3 regions of the Tigheibacillus halophilus genome follow, and region 1 is predicted to be linked to each of the others. Evidence: riboswitches for the same ligand, from Rfam matches in the RefSeq annotation. Region 1 holds a riboswitch; each other region holds the start of a gene.
The links. A riboswitch is a leader RNA that binds a small molecule or an ion and turns the genes downstream of it on or off. The one in region 1 is predicted to bind S-adenosylmethionine.
Positions count from the first base shown of each region.

Region 2: linked by a shared signal. The riboswitch ahead of ACFSMW_RS18855 (OsmC family protein) and the one ahead of ACFSMW_RS00735 (Na+/H+ antiporter NhaC family protein) in region 1 are both predicted to bind S-adenosylmethionine.
Region 3: linked by a shared signal. The riboswitch ahead of ACFSMW_RS18350 (5-methyltetrahydropteroyltriglutamate--homocysteine S-methyltransferase) and the one ahead of ACFSMW_RS00735 (Na+/H+ antiporter NhaC family protein) in region 1 are both predicted to bind S-adenosylmethionine.

Region 1 covers NZ_JBHUIZ010000003.1:37,912-42,089, reverse strand. Annotated here, with positions in the region: gene ACFSMW_RS00740 (YceI family protein) at 1-343, shown strand, start outside; gene ACFSMW_RS00735 (Na+/H+ antiporter NhaC family protein) at 691-2,025, opposite strand; SAM riboswitch class I at 2,107-2,215, opposite strand; gene ACFSMW_RS00730 (cupin domain-containing protein) at 2,444-2,995, shown strand; gene ACFSMW_RS00725 (aspartate aminotransferase family protein) at 3,192-4,178, opposite strand, start outside.
Region 2 covers NZ_JBHUIZ010000017.1:85,751-89,928, reverse strand. Annotated here, with positions in the region: gene ACFSMW_RS18860 (heavy metal translocating P-type ATPase) at 1-1,577, shown strand, start outside; SAM riboswitch class I at 1,701-1,811, shown strand; gene ACFSMW_RS18855 (OsmC family protein) at 1,985-2,437, shown strand; gene ACFSMW_RS18850 (LLM class flavin-dependent oxidoreductase) at 2,523-3,926, shown strand; gene ACFSMW_RS18845 (sodium:solute symporter family protein) at 3,931-4,178, shown strand, end outside.
Region 3 covers NZ_JBHUIZ010000016.1:89,747-93,924, reverse strand. Annotated here, with positions in the region: gene ACFSMW_RS18360 (LLM class flavin-dependent oxidoreductase) at 4-1,389, opposite strand; gene ssuE (NADPH-dependent FMN reductase) at 1,414-1,968, opposite strand; SAM riboswitch class I at 2,107-2,213, opposite strand; SAM riboswitch class I at 2,465-2,565, shown strand; gene ACFSMW_RS18350 (5-methyltetrahydropteroyltriglutamate--homocysteine S-methyltransferase) at 2,732-3,844, shown strand; partial or broken gene ACFSMW_RS18345 (transposase) at 3,960-4,178, opposite strand, start outside.

The sequences.
Region 1 (4,178 bases):
AGGACGCGATGAACATTTGCGTTCGGCTGATTTTTTTGATACTGAAAATCATCCTAAAATGACATTCAAGGCAACGGAGATCGTCCGTAAAGGGCAAGGCGAATATGATATTACTGGTGACATGACGATACGCGGAACTACAAAGCCGCTAACATTCCACGTCACCTACGAAGGCTCCGGAAAAGACCCATGGGGTAATGAAGTTGCCGGCTTCAGCGGAGAAGGTAAGTTGAACCGCAAAGACTTCGGGCTTACTTGGAATTCGAAATTGGAAACTGGCGGAGTGCTTGTCGGAGATGATGTGAAAATTTCCATTGAACTTGAAGCGACAAAAGAAGCATAACAATAGTTTTAAAAAGTTCGGTACCCATAAAGAAAGGCACCTGGGAAAGGTGCCTTTTTTCATGGAGCTTGCTTTTTCAACATATACATTTTTACAGATAAACAACCTTAAACCTTTCACAGACTATCAGCATATCATCTTTGAACTCCTTGACCATCCTCTTTCATTCTCCTGCAAAGCACTGTTTATACTCCATTTGCCAATAAGCTAATGAACGATCCCCTTCTTTGAAGGGCGCTTCACATCTGATCGTTGTGCATGGATTTTTCTTACAGTCACTTCCCAGAGCTTTCTTGCTGATTCATTTTTCATTCCTTCTCTCCCCATCACTTTCGAGAAACCATTCGTCACATTTTTGAAGTTGCCTTTGTTTTCACTTGTTTTTCCGGTTTTCTTAAATTTTTCCATTTTGGATAACCTATCAAGATGGCGACAATACCGCAAATGCCAAGCATGAAAGGGTAAAAGGAGTACGGCATGATGGTCACAGGCGAAATGGCAGCAAGTCCGGAGGCAGCAAGTAACTGGCCGCCATAAGGAATTATTCCTTGAAAACAGCTGGAAAAAATATCAAGCAAACTGGCCGTTTTCCGCGGATCGATATCGTATTCATCAGCGACGCTTTTGGCCAACGGACCGGTAATGATGATAGAAATAGTATTATTCGATGTTGCAATATCTGTCGCGCTGACCAGCCCCGCTATACCTGCTTCTGCACCTTTTTTTGATTTGATTCGTTTCGTAATAACGTGCAACAGGAAAGTAATGCCACCGTTAAATTTGATAAGCTCTACCATGCCGCCAATAATAATAGCAATGATAGCGAGATTTTCCATACTCATGATACCTTCTGAAACTGCTTTAAAAAACGTCGAAAGACTGTAACTCCCATCCATCCATCCAATAATGCCGGCAAACAGCGTTCCGCCAAACAATACAACCAGCACATGCACGCCAACGATTGCAGCAATCAGAACCGCTAAATAAGGCAGCACCTTCAAGAGTTCAAAGGAGTACTCCTGGGAAACCGCGGCTTGTGCATTCATCGTAATAAGACCTAGAATGACAGCAGTCACAATGGCCCCTGGCAGCACAATAAAAAAGTTTACCTTGAATTTATCTCTCATCTTAGTATGTTGTGTACGCACCGCCGCGATGGTGGTATCGGAGATCATGGATAGGTTATCACCAAACATAGCTCCACCGACCACTGTCGCCATAGAGAGGGCCAATGAGATATCCGTCTGCTCCGCAATACCTATTCCAATTGGTGCCAGCGCTACAACAGTTCCTGTCGATGTGCCCATCGAAATGGAAATGAAGCAGCCGATGACAAACATCCCTACCATCAGCATATTGCCTGGAAGAAAAGACATCCCCAGATTGACTGTAGCCTCCACTGCACCCATCCCTTTGGCAACCTCGGCGAAAGCACCTGCCAAAATAAAAATCATCGCCATTAAAATAATATTAGGATTCCCGCCACCTTTTGAAAATGTCTCCACTTTTTCCATCAACGTTCGCTTTCTATTCATCGTTAACGCCAGGGCAGCTGCAATAACCAGCGCCACATTAATCGGCATATTGGAAAAGTCTTTGGAAATGATACCTGTCCCAATAAACAGCAGTACGAATACAACCAATGGTAATAATGCGATAAAACTTCCTTTTTCTTCGTTCACTCTGCCTCTCCCCTGTCTCCTATAACGGCATAAAAATAAAAAGCCTCTCCATCATAGAGAGGCACATTAGCAAAACAGCCTCTCTTATTTTTCAAAATAGTCATTTTGTAGGATTTAGCACCAGTTCATTTTACATGAAAGGTTGCTGTAGCTTCATTGGGCCTATTCCCTCCACTACTCTTCATAAGAGATGTCACTTCTATTCAGTTTTCAATGCTAAAGCAATCTTAGTTATTCAATTTAACGAAAAAAAAGGGAAAAGTCAATGATTCTTTCTTTTTATAAAAGATGAAACCTTTACCGAACCGGCTTGTTCATTTAGACAGCATGAACTAATAACGCGCCCTGTACATTCACCTATTTTCCTTCCAAGCATAGGATAATGCAGTAACGCAGTACTCTTTGAAAGGATGAAAATATGTACCCATATTATTATGTCAATGCTTATCCGGTCTTCAACCCTGTTCCGTTTTCCGGATGGAACAGGAGTATTGATCCTTACATCTACACAGATGGATGGCATCAATTTTATCCAGCTGCACCAGCCACGGAAAGAAAAATGATGGCACAGGATTACGGTCAGCAGCCATTTGTAACCGATATCGAAAAAGCTGCTGAAGAAAACGATTATTTTCGCACGGCGCTATGGACCGGCAAACATCTCCAGGTTACATTGATGAGTATTCGTCCTGGCGAGGATATCGGCTTGGAGGTCCACCGGAATGTCGACCAGTTTTTAAGAATTGAAGACGGCCATGGATTGGTGCAGATGGGAAATGCCCAAAATAATCTCTTATTCCAGAAAAACGTCTCGGAGGACGATGCGATTATGGTCCCGGCAGGAACATGGCACAATGTGACAAATACAGGAAACGAAGCGCTGAAACTGTATTCAATCTACGCTCCTCCCGAGCATCCATTTGGTACCATCCACAGAACGAAAGAAGAAGCGAAAATGCAAGAACACTAGAAAAAGGGGGCTAGCCAATATCCGAATCAAGCTTCGTAAAGTTTCTTTAAGTATGGTGCTATCACTTCAATATATGGAAAGACGTCTTTTCCATTTTCATACTGAAATTAAAATGAAGAAGAGTGCTCTGTATCATGCAGCGTTCCTCTTCTTCATGCCCTCTATGTTACGGATATCACTCAAATCATTGCTGTCATCAAGGCGTGTTTTCCTTGAATACTTCTTTCATAACAGAAACAATATATGCTACATCTTCATCTGTACAAGAAAGTGGAGGACACAGCGCTAATATATTGTTGTATCCCTCAACTGTATCACCATTTTTGCCGATGATCAGTCCTTTTGCTTTACAATCACTGATGATTTTATTTACTCGCTTTGGCAGGGCTGGTTGCTTTGTTTTCTTATCCTCCACCATTTCAATCCCCAATAGAAAACCTAAACCGCGAACATCGCCAACAAACGGATGATTCTTCAATTCTGCAAGCTCGTTTTGTAATCGTTCTCCTAACAATGCCGATCTTTCGACCAAATTTTCTTTTTCCAGGATTTCTATATTTTTAAGTGCCACTGCGCATGCTGCAGGGTTCCCACCAAACGTGTTTACATGACGGAAATGATTGTTTTCTCCGTTACTCTCAAAAACTTTATATATATCTTTTCGGACCGCAGTAACAGATAAAGGTAAATAAGCACTGGTCAATCCTTTCGCCATTGTCACCATATCGGGTTTGATGTTGAAATGCTGATGGCCAAACATTTTACCTGTTCTGCCAAAACCACAAATCACCTCATCAATGATTAGCAACACACCGTGTTTCTTGCAAATCTCTTGTACTTTTTCAACATATACGCGATCCGGAATGAGGATACCGCCACCTGTTATTAGCGGCTCCATGATGACTGCTGCAACCGTTTCTTTCTGCTCCCAGATGATTTTATCTTCCAGTTCCTGTGCCCGCTGTAAATTATATGCTTTTACTGACATGCCATCCGGACGCCGGTAATTATCGGGCGGTGAAACGTGCAGAAATCCGGAATTAAGTGGCTCATACTTATATTTTCTTAATGCCTGACCCGTAGCAGATAAAGCCCCCATTGACCCGCCGTGATAGGCACGATAACGTGAAATGAATTTATGCCGCGCCTGTTCTCCATTCTGCTGATGGTATTGTCGAGCAAT
Region 2 (4,178 bases), on a different contig from region 1:
AAGCCAGTACAAAGGCAAAGACGACAGCATCCATCAAAAAACTATACGAATTACAAACCAATATGGCAACGGTGCTCAGCAACGGCATGGAAAAACGTATGGAGGTTTCGATTTTAGAGCCCGGAAATATCATTTTAGTGAAACCCGGGGAAAGAATTCCTATTGACGGACAAGTTCTTTCCGGGAGTTCCACTGTGGATGAGTCACTGCTGACAGGTGAGAGCCTGCCTACTGAAAAGGATGCTGGAAAGTATGTATATGCCGGCACTATCAACCATCATGGCTCATTGAAAATAATTGTAACGAAAGCCAAAGCTGATACAGCGCTGGCACAAATTATCCATATTGTGGAAGAAGCGCAATCTGAGAAAGCGCCGATCCAGCATATTGCAGATAGAATTACCGGCATCTTCGTGCCTATTGTTCTATTCCTCGCTTCCTGCACTTTTATCACTTGGTATATCGTGCTGGAAACAGGACAGTTCAATATCGCTTTAGAAAGAACTATTGCGGTATTGATCATTGCCTGTCCATGTGCTTTAGGACTTGCTACCCCGACATCTGTGATGGTTGGAAGTGGACGTGCAGCCCAGCACGGTATTTTGTTCAAAGAAGGTCAATTTCTGGAACGTCTTGCTTCATGTGATGTGTTCCTGTTTGATAAGACCGGCACACTCACCCAGGGCACACCGGAAGTGAGTGATATCTACGTAAATGGGATAACTAACAATCAACTGCTTCTTTATATGGGAGCACTGGAGAATGCAGCAAACCATCCACTTGCCAACGCAGTCGTGTCAGAAGCAAGAAAACATCACATGCGTCTGCCAGATGCCACAGCTGTCTCAATGCTCCCAGGTGCAGGAATAAAAGGATACGTTTTGAGTAAGCCAGTTTTCATAGCAAATCGGCGACATTTACAGGAAAAACAGCGATTTTCTAAAACAGAAGCTGATTTACTGAAAAAACTGGAGCATGAAGGAAAAACTGTCATGGTCTGTTTTATGGATGAAAAATTTGTTGGATTCATCGCTGTCACAGATCAGATAAGACCTCACGCAGCCAAAATAGTGTCAACGTTAAGTAAAAGGAAGTTCCCCGTCATCATGTTGACTGGCGATAATCAGTTTGCCGCAAAACAGGTCGCGGGCAAAACAGGTATTAGACATTTCCAGGCTGAAATGACACCACAGGAAAAGTCTGCCGTAATCAAACAGCTGCAAAAGGAAGGACACACTGTTGCAATGGTTGGAGATGGGATGAATGACTCGCCGGCACTTGCAGTTGCTGATGTTGGCATTGCCATTGGAGCAGGTTCAGACATTGCCCTGGATGCGGGCGGGGTCACGATAGTCAATGATGATTTACTGCAGCTGACAGACGCTGTTGCTATCAGTAAAAAAACAATGAAGAACATTAAACAAAATTTCACTTGGGCCTTTCTCTACAATATCCTGATGATCCCCTTGGCAATTGTCGGGGTTATGCCACCATGGATTGCCGCCGCCGCGATGGCGTGCAGTTCTGTCACCGTCGTATTGAACGCACTCAGACTGAAAAAAGTGAAACTGGACTAAATCTTGTTTGCATCTCCAGTGTGGAAAATGGAAGGTGTAGCTTTACATTTTTTTCAAAATTGGTTGACAGTTATTTTTTTTGTGATAAGATTGCTTATAATCAATTAAATAGCACATATTTGCTTCTTATCAAGAGAGAGGGAGGGACTGACCCTGTGAACTCTCGGCAACCGAATCTCACAACAGATTACGGTGCCAAATTCAGAGAAATGCCCAGCATTTCGCAGATGAGAAGGTTTGCGCAAAAAGAAATTATTTTTGTGGACCCTTTTCCAATGCGGAGAAGGGTCTTTTTGGTACAAGAAAAGAATTTAAGCTTCACCCTGTTCACTAGCTGTACGCCTAGCAATGTCACGAAGAGTAGGAAAAAGTAAAAGTTTCGCAAATTGAAAGGAGAAGAAAACAGTATGGCAAAACAAACATTCACCGCAACAGCAACCTGGAAGGAGAATCTATTAGTAGAAACCGAATCACGGGGACACCGCATTCTCATCGATGAACCACAAGAGCTCGGAGGCTCAGACAAAGGAATGAATCCTGTAGAAGTAGTCTTATCAGCCTTAGGCGCCTGCCAGGCCATCGTGGCTCGGACTTACGCCTCACAATTCGGTATTGACTTGAAAGGCTTCAGGGTAACAGTTGAAGGTGATCTGGATACGGACGGATTTCTGAATAAATCGAATGTCAGACCGGGTTTCTCTAACATTCGTTACATTTTTCATATTGATACAGAGGCACCAGCAGAAAAAATCAGTGCTTATCAAGAGTTTATCGAGACTCATTGCCCTGTAGGTGATACACTTGCCAATCCGGTTGCATTAAAAGCATCCCAGGTTATCGTAGAACATCCAACCTATTAACAACGATGCATCATCATCATTGTGGCTAACCACAGTATTAAACCAACTAAACCTATATATTTAATCAAAAATAAAGGAGTCTTGCATAATGACTAAACAAATTCATTTAAACGGTTTTATCCAACATTCCCCTTCCCCACATTCGACTGGATTGTGGAAACATCCAAAGGATCAAGGAACAAACCATCATCGTATTTCTTATTGGACAGAAGCGGCTCAAATTCTCGAAAAAGGAAAGTTCGACGCCATGTTTATTGCTGATGTTCTCGGCACATACAGCGTCTATCAAAACAGCTTCAAACCCGCGGCCCAGCATGCTGTGCAATTTCCTGCCCACGATCCGGTTTTACCTATTTCTGCAATGGCTGCAGTTACAGAAAATCTTGGTTTTGCAGTAACGATATCAGCTACCTATGCACAACCATATGCTCTTGCAAGGCAGTTGTCTACACTTGATCACCTATCCAAGGGGCGAATTGCATGGAATATCGTGACTTCTTATTTGGAAAGTGAGGCTACTAACCTGGGATTGCCGCAACGTCTCCCCCATGATTTACGTTATGATCGTGCTGACGAATTTCTTGAAGTAGTATACAAATTATGGGAACAGAGTTGGGAAGACGGCGCAATCATACTGGATCAGGAAAGCGATACATTTGCCGATCCCGAAAAAATTCATGCAATACATCATGAAGGAGAGTTCTTTCATGTACCTGGCCCCCACCTGGTTGAGCCCTCCCCACAACGGACACCGGTTCTATTCCAGGCCGGTGCATCACCACGGGGAAGAGATTTCGCGGCAAAACACGCAGAGGGTGTCTTCATTAAAAATCACTCTTTGGAGGCGGTCAAAGCGTATACTGCCGATCTTAGGCAACGTACCCGCAGGCAAGGCAGGCAGCCTGAAGACATCAAGATATTCCCCATGATCCTGCCAATTGTCGGTTCCACAGAAAAAGAGGCCTACGAAAAATATGAAGAACTGACAAACCATGTCAGCTATGAAGGTACGCTAGCGCTTTTATCGGGACATACCGGCATTGATTTTTCAACATATGACCCAAATCAGTACATCGAAGAAATGAAAACAGAAGCAGTACAAGGAAATTTGGATTTATATGCAAAAGATCCGAAAAAAAGATGGACATTACAAGAAGCAGTTAAAAATCACGGACTTGGCAATGGTACTGTAAAATTTATCGGCACACCAGAACAAATTGCCGATCAAATAGAACAGTGGGCTGATGAGGGGGATGCAGATGGCTTTAATATTGCCCAAGCATATTCTCCAGGGACCTTCCAAGAATTCGTGGACCATGTCGTGCCCGAACTGCAAAAACGCGGAATTTACCGGACTGAATATGAAGCTGGTACATTACGGGAAAATCTATATGGTAAAGGTTCAGTCCATCTGCCATCTAGTCACCCAGCAAAGAAAACCCGCATTTCAACAGGCAATAAAACTTTAACCACAATAAGAGAGAGTTGAGGACATGGAGACAATCAGGCTATACACATGGATAGGTTTCGTTATTTTTGTCATCGTCATGATCGGTATTGGTTTTGTTTCCGGAGGTAAAACAAAAAGCATCAGTGATTTTGCTATCGGCGGAGGAAAACTTGGCCCATACTTGCTTGGGCTTTCCTTTGCCGCTACCTATCTAAGCGCCGCTACATTTTTGGGATACGTCGGCTGGTCCCACGAATGGGGTTATGCTAATCTATGGTTATTTTTGGCTAT
Region 3 (4,178 bases), on a different contig from region 1:
AGTTCATTCTGTTAACGTGACAGGTTGAAAAGCATATTTTTTTCCTTGGTGATGACTTGGCAAATGATTGCCATTTCCAAACAGATTGTCCCGTAAGGTGTCTCCTTCATATCCCTTTGGTACAAGTCCCCTTTCCTGCAAAACCGGGACGACTAGTTCTACAAAATCCTCAAACGTACCAGGGGAAACAGCATATGCGATATTGAATCCGTCCACGTCAGCATCAGTGACCCATGTCTCCATCACATCGGCGATTTGTTCAGGGGTTCCAACAGCGGATGCTCCCATCCCCCCTATTCCGACGGTTTCAATAATTTCTCCAACTGTCCATTGCTTATCAGGATCTATTCTCGTAAAATTTTCAACCGCTGACTGGATAGCATCGTTTTCTACATAGTGAAGGTTTTCGTCCGGATCGAATTGGGAAAAATCTATTCCTGTCCAGCCGCCAAGTAATGCACATGCCCCTTCATAGCTAATATGTTTTTTATAATCCTCATATTTTGCATTTGCTTCTGCTTCTGTTCTGCCGACTATGGGGACAAGCATAGTCAGAACTTTGACTTCTTCTGGTTCTCTCCCGGTTTTCCTTATATCTTTCCGCAACTTCTGAACAGTATTTTTTGCTATTTCGACTGTGGGAGCTCCGATGAATACCAATTCAGCATTACCAGCTGCGAAGGCGCGCCCTCTGCTTGATGCCCCAGCCTGAAAAATTACTGGGGTACGTTGCGGAGACGGTTCGCATAAATGTGCGCCAGGAACTTTGAAGTATTTTCCTTCATGCGCAATGTCATGCACTTTTGCAGGATCCGCAAATATACCGTTTTCCTTATCCACTTTGACAGCATCATCTTCCCAGCTGCCTTCCCACAGTTTGTAGCAAACTTCCAAATACTCATCGGCGATATCATAACGCTCATCATGCTTTACTTGGTCATCCAGCCCCATATTGACGGCGGCACTCTTTAAATAAGAAGTAACAATGTTCCACCCAACCCTTCCCTTCGTCAGGTGGTCCAATGTGGATATCCTGCGGGCAAATGTATAGGGATGTTCATGTGTTACCGATGCTGTCACCCCGAAGCCGAGATGTTTCGTGACCGCCGACATAAGCGGCACTACAAGCAAAGGATCATTCACCGGTGACTGGGCTCCCTGGCGGACTGCAGCATCCCTTGAACCTTTGTAGACATCATAAGTCCCCAAAACATCAGCGAGAAATACAGCATCAAAACGTCCCTTTTCCAATGTTTTTGCCAGAGCGATCCAGTATTCGCTATCTTTATAACGGTGGGACTGATCTTTAGGATGAGTCCACAGTCCAGGTGATTGATGGCCTGCACAATTCATTTCAAATGCATTTAAATAAATCCTTTTCTTGGTCATGAAGTATTGCCTCCTCCTGCTTATTCAGAATGGCGATGCTACGGCAAATGTCTTTTGCCTTTTCAGCAGCTCGATAAAATAATGCAATTGCTTTTTCATACGATTCAGCACATCCTCATCCGTGATTGGAATAGGTGAATGCTTGGCGATTTGGCTGTTTAGCATATAAACACCTTTTAAACTTTGCCCTTTCAATGTTGCCAGTAACGGCTTCAACGTGTATTCCAACGCTAGCATGTGGGAGGGGCTTCCTCCCGTCATCAGTGGCAATACTGGTTTATGCTGCAAAATATCCTGTGGTAAAATATCCAGCAACGCTTTTAAAACTCCTGAATATGCAGCTTTGTAAACCGGCGACCCGATAATCACACCATCGGCTCTTTGCAAAGATCTTCCCAGCTCGATGACAGACTGGCTTTCAAAATCACCTTGAAACAAGTCTTCTTTGGGAACGTCGCGAACCGAAATGTGCTTCACAGAAAAATGTTTTTCCGTCAATATTGTTCCTAAATGCTCCAACACTTTTTCAGTCCCGGAAATAGCGGATGGGCTACCTGACAGGATCACAACTTCTTGCATACGGCCGATTCCTCCTATATCCACATTATTCTTATAACCAAACTCGGGTTTATATAGCGCTTATGCTCATTGTACGTTGACAAATAATAAAACCCTCTTTTCCCGGATAAGAAAAGAGGGTCATAACGTCCTTATGCGCTCTTATCTCCCAAGAATGACACTTGGTGGAATTAGCACCTTTCTGGCATTGCCAGAGGTTGCTGAAGCTTCACTGGGCCACTTCCCTCAGCTTCTCTTGATAAGAATTATTGAATTAAATGTGATGTTATCACTGGAATAATAATAAGTCAATACTTTTTTGATTAATATTAAAATTCCGTTCCACCATGAAACTTTGGAGATCTATTTTATCCTCTATGAAAAAACAAAATGCCCGAAATGTGCAATACACCTTGCTTTGTATCTCCTCAACCAATAATTAGAATTTTTTATTTTCTCATTGACTTAACACAAAAATATATGTATTATTTATATTAATCAAAATAAAATACGTTTTTTCTTATCCAGAGAGGTGGAGGGACTGGCCCTTTGAAGCCTCGGCAGCAGACCGAATCGGTACTGTGCCAATTCCAGAAGCATTCAAGCTGAAGATAAGAAGAGTTGCACGGGTCGTACTGTCATTTAAATCTCTTCTTTCTTAATAGAAGAGATTTTTTATTTTACACCCATCTCTTCAGCAGGCTTCACCAAATGACAATGTCAGTCAGATTGAAGAGGCAGATAATGTCAGCTTTTAACTTCCTGAAAAAAAGGAGAGGTTGTAATGACAACAGAAACATTAATCAAAGTGCCATTCAAAGCAGATCAGGTGGGGAGTTTGCTGCGTCCCCAGAAATTACATGATGCGCGTCAGCAATATAAAGAAGGAGCTATTTCAGCCAAAGCACTTCGGGAAGTGGAGACAAATGAAATCCGACGGGTCGTGAACAAACAAATTGAAGTCGGCTTAAAAGCCGTGACAGACGGAGAATTCCGCAGAACGTGGTGGCATCTTGATTTTTTAGAGCATCTCAACGGCTTCGAAGGGTATGTGCCAGAATCAGGATATGCTTTCAAAGGAGAAGAAACAGAGCGCTACAATATCCGTAATCATGGAAAAATCTCTTTTAATCCAGAGCACCCTTTTATTAAAGACTTTAAAGCGTTCAAGAAAATTGTAAATGGACGCGCCATTGCCAAACAGACGATTCCCAGCCCAAACCAACTCTTTCATCGCGGCATCCGCAATTCAGAGATTTATCCGGACCTGGAGGAATATGCCAATGACGTAATCAAAACGTATCAGGATGCTTTGCGGGCATTTTACGAGGCAGGCGTACGCTATCTGCAATTGGATGATGTGTATATTGCGGGATTGAACACTGAAGTGCTGCAAACATGTGAAGCGGGTTACACCAGAGAACAACTGATCGAGCTTGCCCTGCGTGTCAGCAATGGCGTCTTGGAGAACAAGCCCGAGGATTTATATGTGACTACACATCTTTGCCGAGGTAATTATCGAAGCAAATGGGCTTTCGAAGGGAGTTATGCCCATATCGCTCCGACACTGTTCGCTAAGGAGAAAGTGGATGGGTTTTTCCTGGAATATGACGACGAACGTTCGGGAGATTTCAAACCGCTGGCTCAGATTCCTGCTGGCGGGCCACAAGTGGTGCTCGGTGTAGTCACTTCCAAATTCGGTGAGCTGGAGGAGAAAGAATTCATTAAGGCACGGATCCAGGAGGCTGCCAAATATGTTCCGCTGGAGCAATTATGCTTGAGCACACAGTGCGGTTTCGCTTCTACGCATCATGGAAATATTTTATCAGAAGAACAACAATGGGAAAAATTACGATTTATTGTAGAAACCGCGAAAGAAATCTGGGGGGAAATATAGACAGTATGCAAGAAAAGCAAAAAAACTTCTTAGACGAGGCCACTGAAAATCTAAGGTTATTTTATGATACAGGTTTTCTGTACACAAAATCCCCCCTAAAATTCCTTTTTGGATTTTTAGTGGGGGTTTCATATTGGGAACGTTTCACGACATCCACATCGGATAAGTCAAAAATGGATTTAAGCAGAAGGTATTTGAACATGCGAATGGGCGGGACTGCATTACGTCCGTTGCCATAACAATATGTTCATTTTATTCATGGCGTACAAAATCTACAAGCTTTTTGATCTGGCGCAACATATTATCCTTTGGCACGACAAGCTTATAAATTTGT